2 regions of the Arthrobacter sp. ok909 genome follow, and region 1 is predicted to be linked to the other one. Evidence: riboswitches for the same ligand, from Rfam matches in the RefSeq annotation. Region 1 holds a riboswitch; the other holds the start of a gene.
The links. A riboswitch is a leader RNA that binds a small molecule or an ion and turns the genes downstream of it on or off. The one in region 1 is predicted to bind cyclic di-AMP.
Positions count from the first base shown of each region.

Region 2: linked by a shared signal. The riboswitch ahead of BLR03_RS07765 (M23 family metallopeptidase) and the one ahead of BLR03_RS10150 (NlpC/P60 family protein) in region 1 are both predicted to bind cyclic di-AMP.

Region 1 covers NZ_FNJS01000010.1:44,810-52,525, reverse strand. The annotation lists gene BLR03_RS10175 (dihydrofolate reductase family protein) at 34-591, shown strand; gene BLR03_RS10170 (phosphatase PAP2 family protein) at 756-1,502, shown strand; gene BLR03_RS10165 (VTT domain-containing protein) at 1,507-2,238, shown strand; gene BLR03_RS10160 (response regulator transcription factor) at 2,244-2,918, shown strand; gene BLR03_RS10155 (sensor histidine kinase) at 2,911-3,918, shown strand; gene BLR03_RS10150 (NlpC/P60 family protein) at 4,037-4,717, opposite strand; cyclic di-AMP (ydaO/yuaA leader) riboswitch at 4,722-4,922, opposite strand; gene BLR03_RS10145 (hypothetical protein) at 5,096-5,350, shown strand; gene BLR03_RS10140 (hypothetical protein) at 5,386-5,823, shown strand; gene BLR03_RS10135 (cation:proton antiporter) at 5,820-7,034, shown strand; gene BLR03_RS10130 (DNA alkylation repair protein) at 7,056-7,716, opposite strand, start outside.
Region 2 covers NZ_FNJS01000007.1:59,136-66,851, forward strand. The annotation lists gene BLR03_RS07745 (DUF3027 domain-containing protein) at 1-448, shown strand, start outside; gene BLR03_RS07750 (MFS transporter) at 493-1,884, shown strand; gene serC (phosphoserine transaminase) at 1,887-3,017, opposite strand; gene BLR03_RS07760 (iron-dependent transcriptional repressor DtxR) at 3,366-4,061, shown strand; cyclic di-AMP (ydaO/yuaA leader) riboswitch at 4,212-4,425, shown strand; gene BLR03_RS07765 (M23 family metallopeptidase) at 4,430-5,251, shown strand; cyclic di-AMP (ydaO/yuaA leader) riboswitch at 5,375-5,558, shown strand; gene BLR03_RS07770 (NlpC/P60 family protein) at 5,854-6,612, shown strand; gene BLR03_RS07775 (HNH endonuclease) at 6,835-7,335, shown strand; gene BLR03_RS07780 (molybdenum cofactor guanylyltransferase) at 7,477-7,716, shown strand, end outside.

The DNA of each region.
Region 1 (7,716 bases):
TGCGTACGCTAGGGGAAACGCAAGGAGCGCCCGATGCGGAAGATCATTATGGCCATGCAGGTGTCCCTCGACGGGTTCTTTGAGGGCCCGGACCGGGACCTGAGCTGGCACATGGTCGACGACGAACTGCACTGCCACTTCAACGAGCAGCTGGCTGCCATGGGCGCCTTCCTGGACGGCCGCGTCACCTACGAGCTGATGGCGGAGTTCTGGCCGACAGCGGATGCGGACCCCGGTGCCAGCGCGCCAGTGGCCGAGTTCGCCCACATCTGGCGGGAGATGCCCAAGATCGTGTATTCCCGGACGCTGACGACGGCCGGCTGGAACACCACTGTGGTGCCGGAGGTCGTGGCCGAAGAAGTCCTGGCGCTGAAGTCGCAGCCGGGCGGCGACCTGGCCCTTGGCGGAGCGAATCTCGCGGACACTTTCCGGCGGCTCGGACTGATCGACGAATACTGGCTGTACGTCCATCCGGTTCTCGTGGGACGGGGTCATCCGCTGTTCAAGCCTGAGGACAAAACAGTCCAGCTCCGGCTATTGGAGACCCGGACCTTCGGCAACGGGGTAACCCTGCTGCGCTACGCGGCGTAATCAGCCCTGCGGAACGTCCGGACGGCACTTCTTAAGCGTTTCTTAATTGCCTCGCGGAAGAGTGGAAACCGGCGCCAACCTGGCGCCCTTGTCCCGAGCCGGAGGATCCCATGACTGGACCCGTCCCTGTTGAACGCGATACAGCACTAGGTCGCCCAGACGCTGTGCGACGAGACACAGCTCGTACCGCCGCGCGGCCGCAGCTGCTGGCCCTCCCCCAGGTCCGCCACTGGTTACTGCTGGGACTCCTGCTCTCCGCCGCCGTCCTGGCTCTCGGCCTGGCGGCTCAGCTGACGCCGGGCTTCAGCGCCACCGAACTCGGGGTCGATCAGGACCTCAGCCAGCATCACGCCGCGGCCCTGACCGCCGTCGCGATGATACTGAACGTCGTGTTTGGCCCGGTCGCCGGCGTCGCACTGATCGCCGCCGTCGCCCTGTGCATCTGGCTGTTCCGCGGCGGACTGGTCAAGGCGATAGCGTTCGGCCTGGTGGCAGTCTCCGGCTGGGTGGCCAGCGAATTCTTCAAGATCCTCGTGGCCCGCCAGCGGCCGAACCCCGCGCTGCTGTTCGATCCTTTGGCACCGGAAACCGGCTCCAACAGCTTCCCGAGCGGCCACGTGTCCTTTGCCGTCGCTCTCGGTTTCGCGCTGTATTTCCTGGCCCGCGGGACCCGCTGGGCCAAGGTAACGGCCTTCGCGGCCGCGGCGATGGCGCTCATCGTGGCGTGGTCCAGGCTGTACATCGGCGTCCACTACCCCTCCGACGTCACGGCATCATTCCTGGCTGCGAGCGCAGCCGTGGTGATGCTCACCGGCCTCTGGAACGTTGCCGCGCCGAGGATCGCGGACCGGCTACCTGCCCGTGCCATCGCCCGCCCGCTGGCCTCTGAGCCGGCATCTGAGAGGAAGTAACCCCCTGCACACCGTGGACATCTCAGCCCTCCTTCCGGCCGCGCAGGCCGCCGGGTCACCGTCGCTGCTGGATCCGGCGAGCCTGCTCGCCGGTCTGGGCCCGGGAGCCTTGGGCGTCATCGCGCTCATGGTCTTCATCGAGTCCGGCGTGCTCTTTCCCTTCCTGCCAGGAGACTCGCTGCTCTTCACCGCCGGGCTCCTGCACCAGCAGCTGCACCTGACGCTGCCGGTGCTGATCGGCGTCGTCACCGCGGCCGCCGTCGTCGGGGACCAGGTGGGGTACATGCTGGGCCGGACCTTCGGCCGGCGATGGTTCAAGGACGATGCCCGGATCCTGAAGACGGCCCACCTGACCACCACCGAAGACTTCTTCCGGCGGCACGGCGGCGCCGCCGTCGTGCTCGCGCGCTTCGTCCCCATGGTCAGGACCTTTGCGCCGCTCAGTGCCGGGATCGCACGCTATGAGTACAAGTCCTTCGTCCTCTGGAACATCACCGGCGCGGCGGCGTGGGCAATCTCCGTGACGATGCTGGGCACCTGGCTGGGGCACTTTGACATCGTCGCCAAAAACATCGACGTCATTGCCGTGGGCATGGTCCTGCTCTCCGTCGTGCCGGGTATCGTGCAGTTCCTCAGGCGCCGCCGCACCAGCCGGCGCGCGGGGCCAGCTGCCGGCGACACGGAAGCGGAAACCGGGGAGGGACTGCCGGCCCGGGAATTGGTCACGGAAGAATAGCTGACATGACAACCGCTGACCGGCCGTCTCTGCTGCTCGTTGAGGATGACGCCGCCCTCGGACCGCTCATCGCCGAGCTGCTGGACCCGGATTACCACGTCCGGCTGGTCACCAACGGTCGTGACGGCCTGCACGCGGGGCTGACCGAGGCCTGGGACGTCATGGTGATCGACCGCGGTCTGCCCGTGATGGACGGCATCGCCCTCATCGGGGCCTTGCGGTCCAAAGGCATCGGCACGCCCATCCTGATCCTGACCGCGCTGGGCGACGCAGAGGAGAAAGTCAGGGGTCTGGACGCCGGCGCCAACGACTACGTGACCAAACCGTTCGACGCCGGCGAACTGGCGGCACGACTGCGCGCACTGACGCGCACCTATGCCGCCGTGCCGGCACCGCTGAGCATCGGGGACTGGGAACTTGACCCGGCGCAGCGCTCGATCCGCTCGGTCTACGGGCACACGGTGTCGCTGACCGCAAAGGAAGGACAGCTGCTGGCAGCCCTGGCCGCGGAACCCGACCGGGTCTTCACCCGGGACGAACTCCTGTCAGCGCACTTCCATGCCTCCGACCAGCCCGGGGTGATCGATACCTACGTCCACCACTTGCGCCGGAAGATCTCCAAGGCCGTCATCCGCACCGTACACGGCGTCGGCTACCAGATCGGCGATGCCCATGAGTAACGGCGGGGGCGCCGGCGAAACCCCGGACCACTCCACACTGCGCAAGGCCTCCCTCAAGGTCGCCTTGCGGATCAGCGCCGCCTGCGCGGTCATGGTCCTTGGACTCCTCGCCGCCACGGCCCTGTACCTCGTCAACCAGCTGGCCCATCCTGAAGTTCCGCGTTCGGCATCGGCCGGGACGGCCTACGCCTACCTGGATTCCCGGGACGTGCTCGAAGCCATGCTCATCGCCGGGGTCGCGGGAATCGTGCTGGCGGGCATCGTCGGATGGCTCAGCGCGCGCAGCGCCATCCGCCCCCTCGGCGACGCCCTGGCCCGGCAACGGCGCTTCGTCCAGGACGCCAGCCATGAACTGCGCACCCCCTTGACCATTCTGGACACCCGGATCCAGCTTGCCCAGCGCAACACCGAGCCCGGCTCCAAACAGGCCCAGGACCTGGCCCGGATCCGGGAGGACGCGGCAACGCTGACCGGGATCGTCAACGAACTGCTCCTGGCGGCCACCACCGACGCCCCTGACCGCTCGGCAGCGCCTGCCGACCTCGCCGGCACCGCCTCCGGCGTCGCCGAGGGCCTGCGGCTGGTCGCGGAGCAACGGGACGTGCGCCTGGACTTCTCCGCCGATGCCCGGCCGCTGGCCCGGATCGACGCCAACGCCTTGCGCCGCGCCGTCCTGGCCCTGGCGGACAACGCCCTCTCCCACACCCCGCCGGGCGGCCGTGTGACCATCACGACGGCGATCGAGCAAAACCGCGCGGTCATCACGGTGGCTGACACGGGGACCGGGATCACCGGCGTGGACCAGGCCCGGATCTTTGACCGCTTCGTGCGGACCGCCAGCACCGGAGGAACGCAGGGACAACGGAGCTTTGGCATCGGCTTGGCCCTGGTCCGGGAAATCGCAGTGGCTGCCGGAGGTGCCGTCGAGGTTGCCTCCACCGGCAGCGCCGGCACCGTCATGAAGATGACGCTTCCGCTCGCCGCCGTCGGGAATCCCTAGGAATCCGTGAGAATCCGGGCAAGGGAAAGACCGGCGATCGCTTGCCCCCAAGGGAAAATCGATCGCCGGTCTTTCCGGACTGGATGGCCCCGGGAGGGCTGTCTGGCCCCTACGGGGTTTAGGCGCGGACGAAGGTCACGCCGCCGGTCGCGGTGAGCCAGGACAGCGGGTGCACGATCGTCTGGTTGGCGCCGTTCATGCCGCCGCTGATCACCTGGCCGTTGCCGGCGTAGATGCCGACGTGGCCGGACTGGACCACCATGTCACCGGGCTGCGGGGCCGCCACAACGGTTCCGAGGCCAAGGAAGGCCCGGGGCCCGATGTCGCCGACGGGCTTACCGGCCGCGCCAAGGGCCTTTTCCACCATCGCGGTGCAGTCCTGGGTGATGCCCAGCTGGCTGTACGCGGCAGAAAGCATGATGGCGTTGCGGCCGCCTGCAGCCGGTGCCGCGGCCGGGGCGGGCGCCGCCGGAGCTGCCTGCACCTGCACGGACGGCGCAGCGGCCACCTTGGGTGCTGCCGCCGGCGCTGCTGCGGGAGCAGCGGCAACGGGCTTGGGCTGTTCGATGACCGGCGCTGCGACAGAGCTCACTGCGGGGCGGTCGAAGCTGATCTTGACGCTTGAATCGGCGCTGACGGGCGCGCTGAGAAGTCCCTTGACGTCTGCGGCGGAGGCCGGAGCAGAGTCCCGCTGCAGGGGTGCCGGGGCTGCGTTGGCGGCCATTCCGCTGGTAAGAACCAGGCCGGATGCGGCGGCGAGGACGGCGGCATGGCGCGCAAAAGTATTGATTGAAGACATGGATGTAGCCTCTCCCAGTGCCTGCGAGGTGAGCTGTCGGATTCGGATGGGAGTCACCCGGCCGCACTCCCGGGCCCGTCGTTGCGGGCACTGTGCGGCTTCACCCCAAGGCCTGCGTATCAGCAGGCCAAAAGTGGTTTCCCCGTCTCTGCCGGTCGTTGGTGCGAGTTACCCCCGGGCCGCGGCAGAGTTAGGCAATCGGCTGGGGAGCGCCCGTATCGGAGACAACAGGCACTTATCCACCGTAGCGCGAACCGCAGGCGAATGTCACATTCAGGTAACGGGCCACGGTGCGGTCCGGCAGTTGCCCATAGGGCGGCGCAGCTTTTCGACCATAAGATGATGCCATCAGCACCACCTTGGAAGCGGAGGCCCGAAATGAACAGCCACTGTGTCGCCATCTGCCAGTTGAGCAACCAGCCCCAGGAGGATTTCGACGTCAATACCGAACTGCTGATCCTGGACGGCCCGGACGTCCATGTGTCCACATGGGATGCGGAGCCACGGGACGGCGGCTTCGACGAACACGTCCTGAACGACCGGGTGGACGCCCTCGGGTTCATGGTTGTCAGCGACTGGGCCTTCCTGGACGGCAAGGCCTACGCGGTGGTGGAACGGCGGTCAGGAACGTAGGGGCGCTGCACCCTCCACGGGACTAGTCTCATTCCATGACAAAGGATTCGGACAAGGGCCATGACGGGAACCCGGTGCTCTGGCACGGGGAGCCCGAGGAACACGACTATCCGGCTGCCGGTCGTTATCTCTCGCTGCTCACCGACGATGCCAGGGCCGCCGCCATCGTGGAGTCGTTGCGCCTGGCGCCGGTAACCCATCACGTGGCCAAGGATATCCTGCGGGCCTCAGGCCTGCCGCTCCTGACCCGGGACAACCCCCATGTGGCCTCCGACCTGGCCAAGATTGCCGACGGCCGTCCGCTCTCCCCCGTCCTCCTGGTCCGCGGGGACCTCGACGCCGGAGTCGCGGCCCAGATTGCCGACGGCTATCACCGGGTCTGCGCTTCCTACCTCACGGACGAGAACACCGACATTCCGGTGAAGCTTGTTGCCCCGATTGGCCCGGGGCCGTCCCGCAGTCTCGAGCCATGACTTTCCTGACCCTGGCGCTGATCGCCGTCGTCGCCTTGGCTGGTCCCTTGCTCGCGCTGCCGGTGCACTGGCGGCTGCCGGTGGTACTGGGCGAACTGCTGGCCGGGATCGCGATCGGACGGACGGGCCTGGGCCTGGTGAACCCGGCAGATCCTACGTTCAGCTTCCTGGCTAACATCGGGTTTGCGCTGATGATGTTCGTGGCCGGAACTCATGTTCCCGTGCGGGATCCTCAAATTCGCTCCGCCCTCGGCAAAGGCACGCGCCGGGCCGTAGCGGCCGCAGCGGCCGCAGTGGTCGTCGGGACCGGCATCGGCCTGCTCTTCGGGACTGGACATGCTCCCCTCTACGTCGTGCTGCTGGCGTCCTCCTCGGCCGCGCTGGTCCTCCCGATCGTCGATTCTCTGCGCCTCGGCGGACCCGACGTCGTTTCCATGACCGCACAGGTGGCGATCGCGGACATAGCCTGCATTGTGGCGCTGCCGCTCCTGGTGGATCCGCCGCACGCAGGCCGGGCGGCCCTGACCGTACTCACCGTGGCGGGCTGCGCTGTGGGGCTTTTCTTCGTACTCCGATGGCTGGAGAGCACGGGAATCCGCGGCCACGTGCACCAACTCTCGGAAAACCGCAAGTTTGCCCTGGAGCTGAGGATCCAGTTGGCGGTGCTGTTTGCCCTGGCCGGTGTCGCGACTTTCGGCAATGTGTCCGTGATGATGGCGGGCTTTTCCTTCGGCCTGGTGGTGGCGGCCGTCGGCGAACCGAGACGGCTGGCCCGGCAACTTTTTGCCCTCAGCGACGGCTTCCTGGGTCCGCTGTTCTTCGTCTGGCTGGGCGCATCCCTCACGCTCAAGGACCTGGCCGGGCATCCGGACATGATTGCGCTCGGTCTCGCGCTGGGAGCCGGAACGTTGCTGGCGCATGCCGGTTTGGCGCTCCTGGGGCTCCCCCTGCCGCTCGGCGTGTTGTCGGCGGCCCAGCTCGGCGTGCCGGTGGCAGCTGCGAGTATCGGCACGCAGCTTGACGTACTGTTCCCCGGCGAGGCAGCAGCCCTGCTGATGGGTGCGTTGATCACAATCGCCGCAAGCGCCGTGGCCGGGTCTCGGGCAGCCAAGAGGTTCACGCTGCCCGCGAAGGCCGGCGGCGGGTCAAGCGAAGCCGGCAGCACCGCCGGCCAAGGTGATCCAGGCGATCCAAGCGCTCCGAAACACTGAACGAGACTGGGTAAGGAAACATCACCCTCCGACGGGCGTGAACTGTAGCTCGGGTCTCCTCTTGGCCATTTCCGCCAGGACCCGCGTTACGGCGGCCCGGACGGCCGCGGCGTCTTCGTCTGTGTCGCGGTCGGATCTGGCGCCGTCGGCGTCCGTGTCGGCGTCGAACGTGAAACCCGGCACGTCCTCGCCGAGCACCGCGCGCGCGTGGCGGACAAACCTGTCCCAATCCCCGGCGCCGGCGCGCAGCGCCATCAGCGGCGAAAGCAGCGCGGCCCGGCGCAGCCAGGGATCGGGCTCGCGCACCCACCGGTCCAGCACGCTGACAGCCCGCACCCTGCCCAGGACGTCCAGACCGTCCACGAGCGGCCCGACGACGTCGACGGCGAGCGGATCCACGAGGTCCGGCAGCCGAGCCTCCCGGATGAAGCCCTCCAACCGGGTGAGATCCGAGTTAGTCAACAGCTTCACGTTGTCCTGCAGCAGCACCACCGCTGCCAGGCGGCGCTCGAAGACCGGCACGGCCCACAGTTCGGAACTCAGTGCCGTGATCTCATCATGCGCGAGTCCGGAATACCGGCGGCCGGCATCCCGGACGGTCCCGCGCACGGCCCCCACGGAGGCGCCGTAGAAACCGAGGCCACCGCCCCCAGGATTCCTTCCCAGCCCGTACCGCAGCGCC
Region 2 (7,716 bases), on a different contig from region 1:
CGGCGAGCACCTCGGTGCCCGCAGCGAAGGAGACCGCCTGGTGACCCATCTGTTCGAATCCAGGCTGCCCGGGTACCTGGGCTGGCAGTGGTACGCCGTTCTGACCCGCAACTCGCGGTCCAAAGTGGTGACGGTCGACGAGCTCGGCCTGCTGCCCTCGGAAGACTCGATCCTGGCGCCGGCCTGGGTCCCGTGGGCTGAACGGGTCCGCCCTGAAGACGCGCAGACGGACGAGGCCGAGGAGGCGCCCGGCGCCCAGGCGCCGTCGCAGGGGCACGACGCGGAGCACGACGTCCAGCACGACGTCCAGCACGACGGCGATGCCCAGGCCGCCAGCGAGCAGGATGACGACGAGCAGGACGACGACGAGCAGGACGCCAACGAAGAAGACGCCGCCGAGTACGACGCCGAGGACGCTCGGGAACCCTCCACCGACGAGGCCGACTAGCGGTTGGAAGCGTCCGGGAGAGTGCATAGCGAGGGCTGGGCCTGATGTCCACGTTCAAATCCCTGCACATCCTGAACTACCGGATCTGGTTCGTCGGCGCCCTCATTTCCAACATCGGCACCTGGATGCAGCGCACCGCCCAGGACTGGCTGGTGTTCGCGCATCTGACGGCGCACGACGCCGGCGCGGTAGGCATTACGATGGCCCTGCAACTGGGCCCGCAGCTTTTCCTGGCCCCCGTGGCCGGACTGGTCGCGGACCGCTTCAACCGTAAACGGCTCCTGGTCCTGACCCAGTCCGCGATGGCGCTGCTGAGCGCCGGGCTGGGCATCCTCGTGATAACGGGCACGGCGCAGCTCTGGCACGTCTACGCCTTCGCCCTGCTGCTCGGCGTGGTCTCCGCGCTGGATGCCCCCGTCCGCCAGACCTTCGTCTCGGAACTGGTCCAGGACGACTACCTCCCCAACGCCGTGGCCCTCAACAGCGCCTCCTTCAACGTCGCCCGGATGATCGGCCCCGCTGTCGCCGGCGTGCTCACGGCCGTCGTCGGACCGGGCTGGGTCTTCCTCATCAACACCCTCACGTTCGCCGCGCTGCTGCTGAGCCTGGCGAAAATCCCGGCGGCATCGCTGCGCCGGCTGCCGCGGGCAGCGGCCGGCAAAGGCAGGATCCGCGAGGGGCTGCGCTATGTGAGATACCGTCCCGACCTTGTCGTGGTGCTCGTGGCCATCTTCATCGTGGGAACCCTGGGGCTGAATTTCGCCCTGTTCATCGCGGCCATGGTGGGCACCGAATTTGGTCTCGACGCGGGGGCCTTCGGCCTCATGAATTCGATCATGGCGATCGGCTCCGTCGCCGGGGCCCTGTTATCCGCTGGCCGAGGCACACCGCGCCTGCGGGTGATCTTCGCGGCAGCCGGGGCGTTCGGCGTGACCTCCGGCATCGCCGCCCTGGCTCCGAACTACTTCTGGTACGGCGTCGCGCTGGTGCCGGTGGGGCTGTTCGCGATCACCATGATGACGAGCGCCAACGGGTACGTCCAGACCACCACGGACCCTGTGATGCGAGGCCGCGTGATGGCCCTGTACATGGCGATCTTCATGGGCGGAACGCCCATCGGGGCGCCGTTCGTCGGCTGGGTGGCAAACATCGCCGGCCCGCGCTGGTCCATGGGCGTCGCGGCCGTTGCCGGCCTGCTCGCGGCCCTGATCGGGCTGCTGTGGATCATCCGGGCGAAGCAGCTGCGGCTCCACTTCAACCGCCGGGCCCGCGGGCTGCGGTACTTCCGCGTGGCAAGCCGCGCCACCGCAATTGGGGCCGGCGGATCCGGGGCCGGTGCAGCCGGCGTGGGCCCGGGCGCCCAGCCGGAGAACCTGCCCGGAAACGACGACGGCGCCGCACCGGCACGTGGCCGGGACGACGCCGTCGGACGCTGAGGCTACTTCTTGAGTTCTGCCACGACGAAGTCGATGCACTCAAGCAGCGCCGAGACATCGTCCGGTTCGATCGCCACGAACGTGGCGATGCGCAGCTGGTTGCGGCCCAGCTTGCGGTACGGCTCGGTGTCGACGACGCCGTTGGCGCGGAGCACCTTGGCGATGGCCGCGGCGTCGATCGATTCGTCGAAGTCGATCGTGGCGATCACGTTGGAGCGGTCCTCGGCCTTGGCGACGAACGGCGTGGCGTAGCCGGACGCCTCGGCCCAGCGGTAGATCCGGCCGGCAGAATCCGCGGTCCGGGCGGAGGCGAAGTCCAAGCCACCGTTGGCGTTGAGCCACTGCACCTGCGCATCCAGGGTGACCAGGGTGGCCAGCGCGGGGGTGTTGTAGGTCTGGTTCAGCCGGGAGTTGTCGATTGCGGTCTGGAGGTCCAGGAAGTCGGGGATCCAGCGGTTGCTGGCCTTGATCCGAGCCGCCCGCTCCAGCGCCGCCGGGGAGAACAGGCCAAGCCACAGGCCGCCGTCGGACGCGAAGTTCTTCTGCGGCGCAAAGTAGTAGACGTCGGACTCGGCCACGTCCACATCCAGTCCGCCTGCGGCCGACGTCGCGTCCACCAGCACCAGTGACCCTTCGTCGGCGCCCGCTACGCGCCGGACGGGGGCGGCCACGCCGGTGGACGTCTCGTTCTGCGGCCACGCGTATACGTCGACGCCGGCCTCGGCGTGGGCGGTGGGGCGGGTGCCGGGCTCGGCCTTGATGATGGAGGATTCGCCGAGGAACGGCGCCTTGTTGGTAGCCGAAGCAAACTTCGAGCCGAATTCTCCGAAGGACAGGTGCTGCGCCTTGGTCTCGACGAGTCCAAAGCTGGCAATGTCCCAGAATGCGGTGGAGCCGCCGACGCCGAGAATCACTTCGTAGCCCTCCGGGGCGCGGAAGAACTCGCTGAGGCCATTGCGGACCGAACCGACGAGGTTCTTTACGGGTGCCTGGCGGTGTGAGGTCCCCAGCAGCTTTGCCGACGCCGCTGCGAGGGCCTCCATCTGTTCCGGTCGGACCTTGGACGGGCCGGCGCCGAACCGTCCGTCCTTGGGCAGGAGGTTGGCGGGGATCGTGATGCTGGTGTCGCTCACAGTGGCTCCAATTTTCGGCTGGTTCGTAGCGTGGCTGGGAGGTGGCCTGGCCGGGACGGCTACAACGGACACCCCTTGTCATTCTGCCTTTTTTATTCTGCCTGACAGCCCCCGGCGATACGGAAAAGCCTCTGTCATAGTCCGGTCATTGAGACGGCCCCGAGGGGCCGGCCGGCGGGCGCCGGGGGAGCATCCGCAGTCCGGGCCAAAAATTATCCGGAGTAATTCAAAATAGGCTAGGCTGTTCTGCGAACGTACGGCGGATCTCGCCAGGGCGCATCCTTACACGCAGCCCGCACGCGGTACGGTGGGAATGACGCAAGGACTGCGCTCGAGGAGCTGAGCTGAATGACGGATCTGATTGATACCACGGAGATGTATCTCCGGACCATTCTGGAACTTGAAGAAGAAAACATCGTCGCCCTCCGCGCCCGCATCGCCGAACGACTCCGCCACTCCGGCCCCACTGTTTCCCAGACCATCGGCCGCATGGAGCGTGACGGCCTTGTGATTGTTTCCGGAGACCGGCACCTTGAACTGACCGAAACCGGACGGAAACGCGCCGTCGGCGTCATGCGCAAGCACCGCCTCGCGGAACGCCTGCTCGCCGACGTGATCGGGCTCGACTGGGCCTACGTCCACGAGGAAGCATGCCGCTGGGAGCACGTCATGAGTGAGCGCGTCGAGCGCAGGATCTTCGAGATGCTCGACCACCCGACCGTTTCGCCCTACGGGAACCCGATTCCGGGGCTCGCGGAACTTGGCGGCGCATCCTCGGGGGCCCACACGGACGGCGTCGTGAACCTTCTGGAGGCCATGGCCGGCTACGGTGCGGATTCGCGGATCACGGTCAACCGGCTCGCGGAGCCCATCCAGGTGGAACCGGAGCTTCTGGCCCAACTCGACGAGGGCGGAATCCGCCCCGGGGCGCTTGTCTCGCTGGAGCGGGTGGGGGAGTACATCTCGGTCCGGGTCCCGGATATCGAGGGCGCCTTGGAGTTGCCGCCAGAGGTCGCCGCGCATGTCTTTGTAACAGTCGTCTGACCAGCCAAAACGTCACCGTCATGGGATGACCCATGAGTTCTGCACAAACGCGATCACGGATTTATCACCGGGCGGCTTAATCGCCTATAGTTAGTGCCCTGTACCGATACCAAAGCGTTACCTGATCCGAAGCCGAGCCCTGCCAGCGGATCAGTCGCAGAACCACCTCCTGGCAGGGGCGGGGGAACCACTATCGGCTGCTTCTTCGGCAGCCTTGGGGTGAAGTCCGTCAGCGGCAAGCAGCTTCCACCGAGGACCCCCAGCGGATGCCTCTGTGGCTGGATGCTTGCAACGGCGGACCGGGTCTTTGATCTCTCTGACTCGAATCCGACAGCTAACTTCGCAGGCTCTCCAGAGAGGAACCGTTCTTGACCACCCAGACCGCCAGGGGCCGTCGCCGCGCAACCGGTCCCGCTCCGGAGCCGCGTCCCGGCGTCGCGTATACGGCCGAACGCCCGCGCGACCCGCACCGGGACGAGCGCCGCAGCCGCCGCAGTCCGTTCCGTCAGGTAACGGATTTTGCCGCCGCCAGCGGCGTGGGGCAGAAGGCCGGCATCGCACTGGCCGCGGCTGGTCTGGTACTCACGGTGACGGTCCCCGTTACCAGCCCGGTCATGGCCTCGAACGCGGACGGATCGGGCACGGTCTCGGCCGCAGCGCAGCCGGATGTCACGGCTGCCGCCGCCGCAAAGCTCGATTTCAGCCGGACGGCCGTCGCCACCAAAGGCGACCCGGACGGGAAGCTCAAGCAACTGCTGAGCGCCCAGTCCGTCGGCAGCATCACCCGCGCGGCTTCAGCCGGCACGCTGGGTCCGCCGCTGGACCAACTGATCACGGCATCGCCGTTCGGCTACCGTGTGAGCCCCATCACGGGCGGTCCGGGGGAGTTTCACCGCGGCCAGGATTTCGCCGCCCAGTGCGGCACGCCGGTCCACGCCGCCGCCAGCGGCACCGTGACCTTCAACGGATGGCACCCCTACGGCGGCGGCAACCGTGTGGTCATTGACCACGGCAACGGTCTGGAGACCACGTACAACCACCTGTCGTCGTCCTCGGTGAAGGTCGGCCAGAAGGTCTCCCGCGGCGATATCGTCGCGCTGAGCGGGACCACCGGCGCCTCCACGGGCTGCCACCTCCACTTTGAAGTGATGGTCAACGGCGACGTCGTTGACCCCCTCGGCTGGCTCTAATAAAGACGATGGACAACTCTCAAATTCCCGGGACACGCCGTGATCTGAATGTGACATTGGGTCCGGAGTCCTGTAGAGTTTGAAGCACGCCAACTTTTCCGAAGTTGGCGCTCTTGAGTGGATTGCCTAGCTCTGCCACCGCTCAAGGTCCGTTCGCATTACATCGTCTGGCAGGGGCGGGGGAACCAATTTTGGCCTTCGAAAGAAGGCCTAGGGGTTAAGTCGCAACGCTTCCCAGGAAGCAGCGCGGCCGGGTGACTCCCATCCGAATCCGACAGCTCACCTCGTAGGCATTGGGAGAGGCTACTTTCGTGTCTTCACGCCACAATGCTGCGCGTATGCGCACTGGCGCGGCTCTTTTGAGCCCGCTGACATCCACATCACGTGCCGCCCTTGCCGGCGCCCGGATGGGATCACGTTCCGCTGGCTCATTCTCCACCGAGTCCGGACAGCATGCAGTTCCCGCTTTTGGCGCGTCTTCGCAGTACACCCTTCGCTAAGTAACCCATTTCGGGGCGATCCGGCGTACCCCCAAGATGCCGGAGCGTCCTCAGCCCGCGCCCAAAAACGCGCGGTCCAAGGATCACGAAAGAGAGAACTTAATGACTACTCGTGCAACCGTTGCACGGCACCGCGCCGAGGTCACCAAGACCAACTCGCTGGCTGTTATTGCCAAGGCAGTCGGCGACAACGCCGGCGGCATGGGCCGTCAGGCCGCGGTCATCGCCGCAGCTTCCGGTCTGGTTCTGACCAGCGGAATCGCAGCCAACGCTGCTGAGACCAATGTTCAGCGCGAATCCACCTCCGCTTCCGCCCTGGAAGTCCAGTCGTCGGCTCCGGCCACGATTTCGGCTGCTTCCACCATTGCGATTTCCTACGAGAAGCCCGCCGTGACCACGTCGCCGGCTCCCGTCGTCGAGGCTCCCAAGCCCGTCGTGCAGGTCCAGACCGCCGCAGCCACCCAGGCCGGCGGCGCCCAGGCCGGCGTCAACGGCGGCGCAGCTGCCCTGGCCCCTGCCGGAATCGGAAGCGGCGCCGGTGCAACTATCGCTGCCGCCGCCTATGCACAGCTCGGCGTGGCGCAGGACTGCACCGCCCTTGCCACCAACGCCCTGGCCGCGGCCGGTATCCACTACCACGGCTGGCCGGCAGGTTACCTGTCCCTCGGCCGCACCGTGAGCGCCGCCGAAGCTCGTCCGGGCGACCTCGCCTACTACCAGAACGGTGGCGTGGGCATGCCCCACATCGCTGTCTACGTCGGCAACGGCATGGCAGTCCACGGCGGCTGGAACGGCGGCACCACCGCTCTCTACAGCGTGAACGTCGGTTCCGGCCCGGTCTTCATCCGCGTCGGCGGCTAGGCGCAAGCCCCCCGCACTTTCAAAGACCCCCGCCTCTTGAGGCGGGGGTCTTTCGTGTTACCGGGGCATGAATTTTCCGCGCTGGGGGCCGCACCGCCGAAAAAACATTCGGTGATCTGGCAGTTGAGTGTTTACTCTTGTCTTGTCGATCCATAGCCCGACCATGCACAGGGCAGCCGGCCCTCGTGCCCCTGGCGGGTGCGGCCGTGAAGAGGTATGCGGATGCGCACTCTCGTTCTGAATGCTGGATATGAACCGCTGGCGGTCATCACCTTCCGCCGGGCGCTCGTCCTTGTCCTGACCGGAAAGGCAAGCGTGGTGGCTGAAGGGGACGACCCCGTTGTCGGCCCGCAGGACATACTGGGCCGCCCGTCCGTGATCCTCCTGAACCGCTACATCCGGCCGCGGTACAACACGATGACGGCGGTCAGCCGCCGCGGCGTGCTCCGCCGCGATGCCCACCACTGCGCGTACTGCGGCAAGGCAGCCCACACGATCGATCACGTCCAGCCCAAGTCCCGTGGCGGCGCCGATTCTTGGGAGAACCTCGTGGCCGCCTGCCTGCGCTGCAACAATGCCAAGGGCGACCACACGCCGGCAGAGATGGGCTGGAAACTCGGATTTGTACCAGGTCCCCCGAAGGGCACCATCTGGCAGATCAAGGAACTCGAGAAGCCTACCCCCGCGTGGGATCCGTTCCTGCTGCCGGAATCGGCCGCCTGACCTACCTCTTGACCTACCGCTTGAACCGCTGCCCCGGCTGCTGCCCTAACCGTGGCCGTGGCCGTGGCCATGGCCGCGACCCCGGGCCCCGCCCGTGGCGCCCGAGCCTCCGGGCAGCTCGCGCCGCGCTAGGCTGATCCGGTGGAGTTCGATGCCATCATTCTCGCCGGCGGAAGGTCGGCCCGCCTGGGCGGTGTGCCCAAGTCGCGGCTGACTTACGACGGCGCCACCCTGCTTGAGCGGTCGCTGCGCGCCGCGGGCGGTGCCCGCCGCGTCGTCGTCGTCGGTCCTGACCCCGGGGACCTGCCCGCCGGGACCCTGAACTGCCGGGAAGACCCGGCGTTCGCGGGGCCCGCCGCCGCGATCGCCGCGGGACTGAAC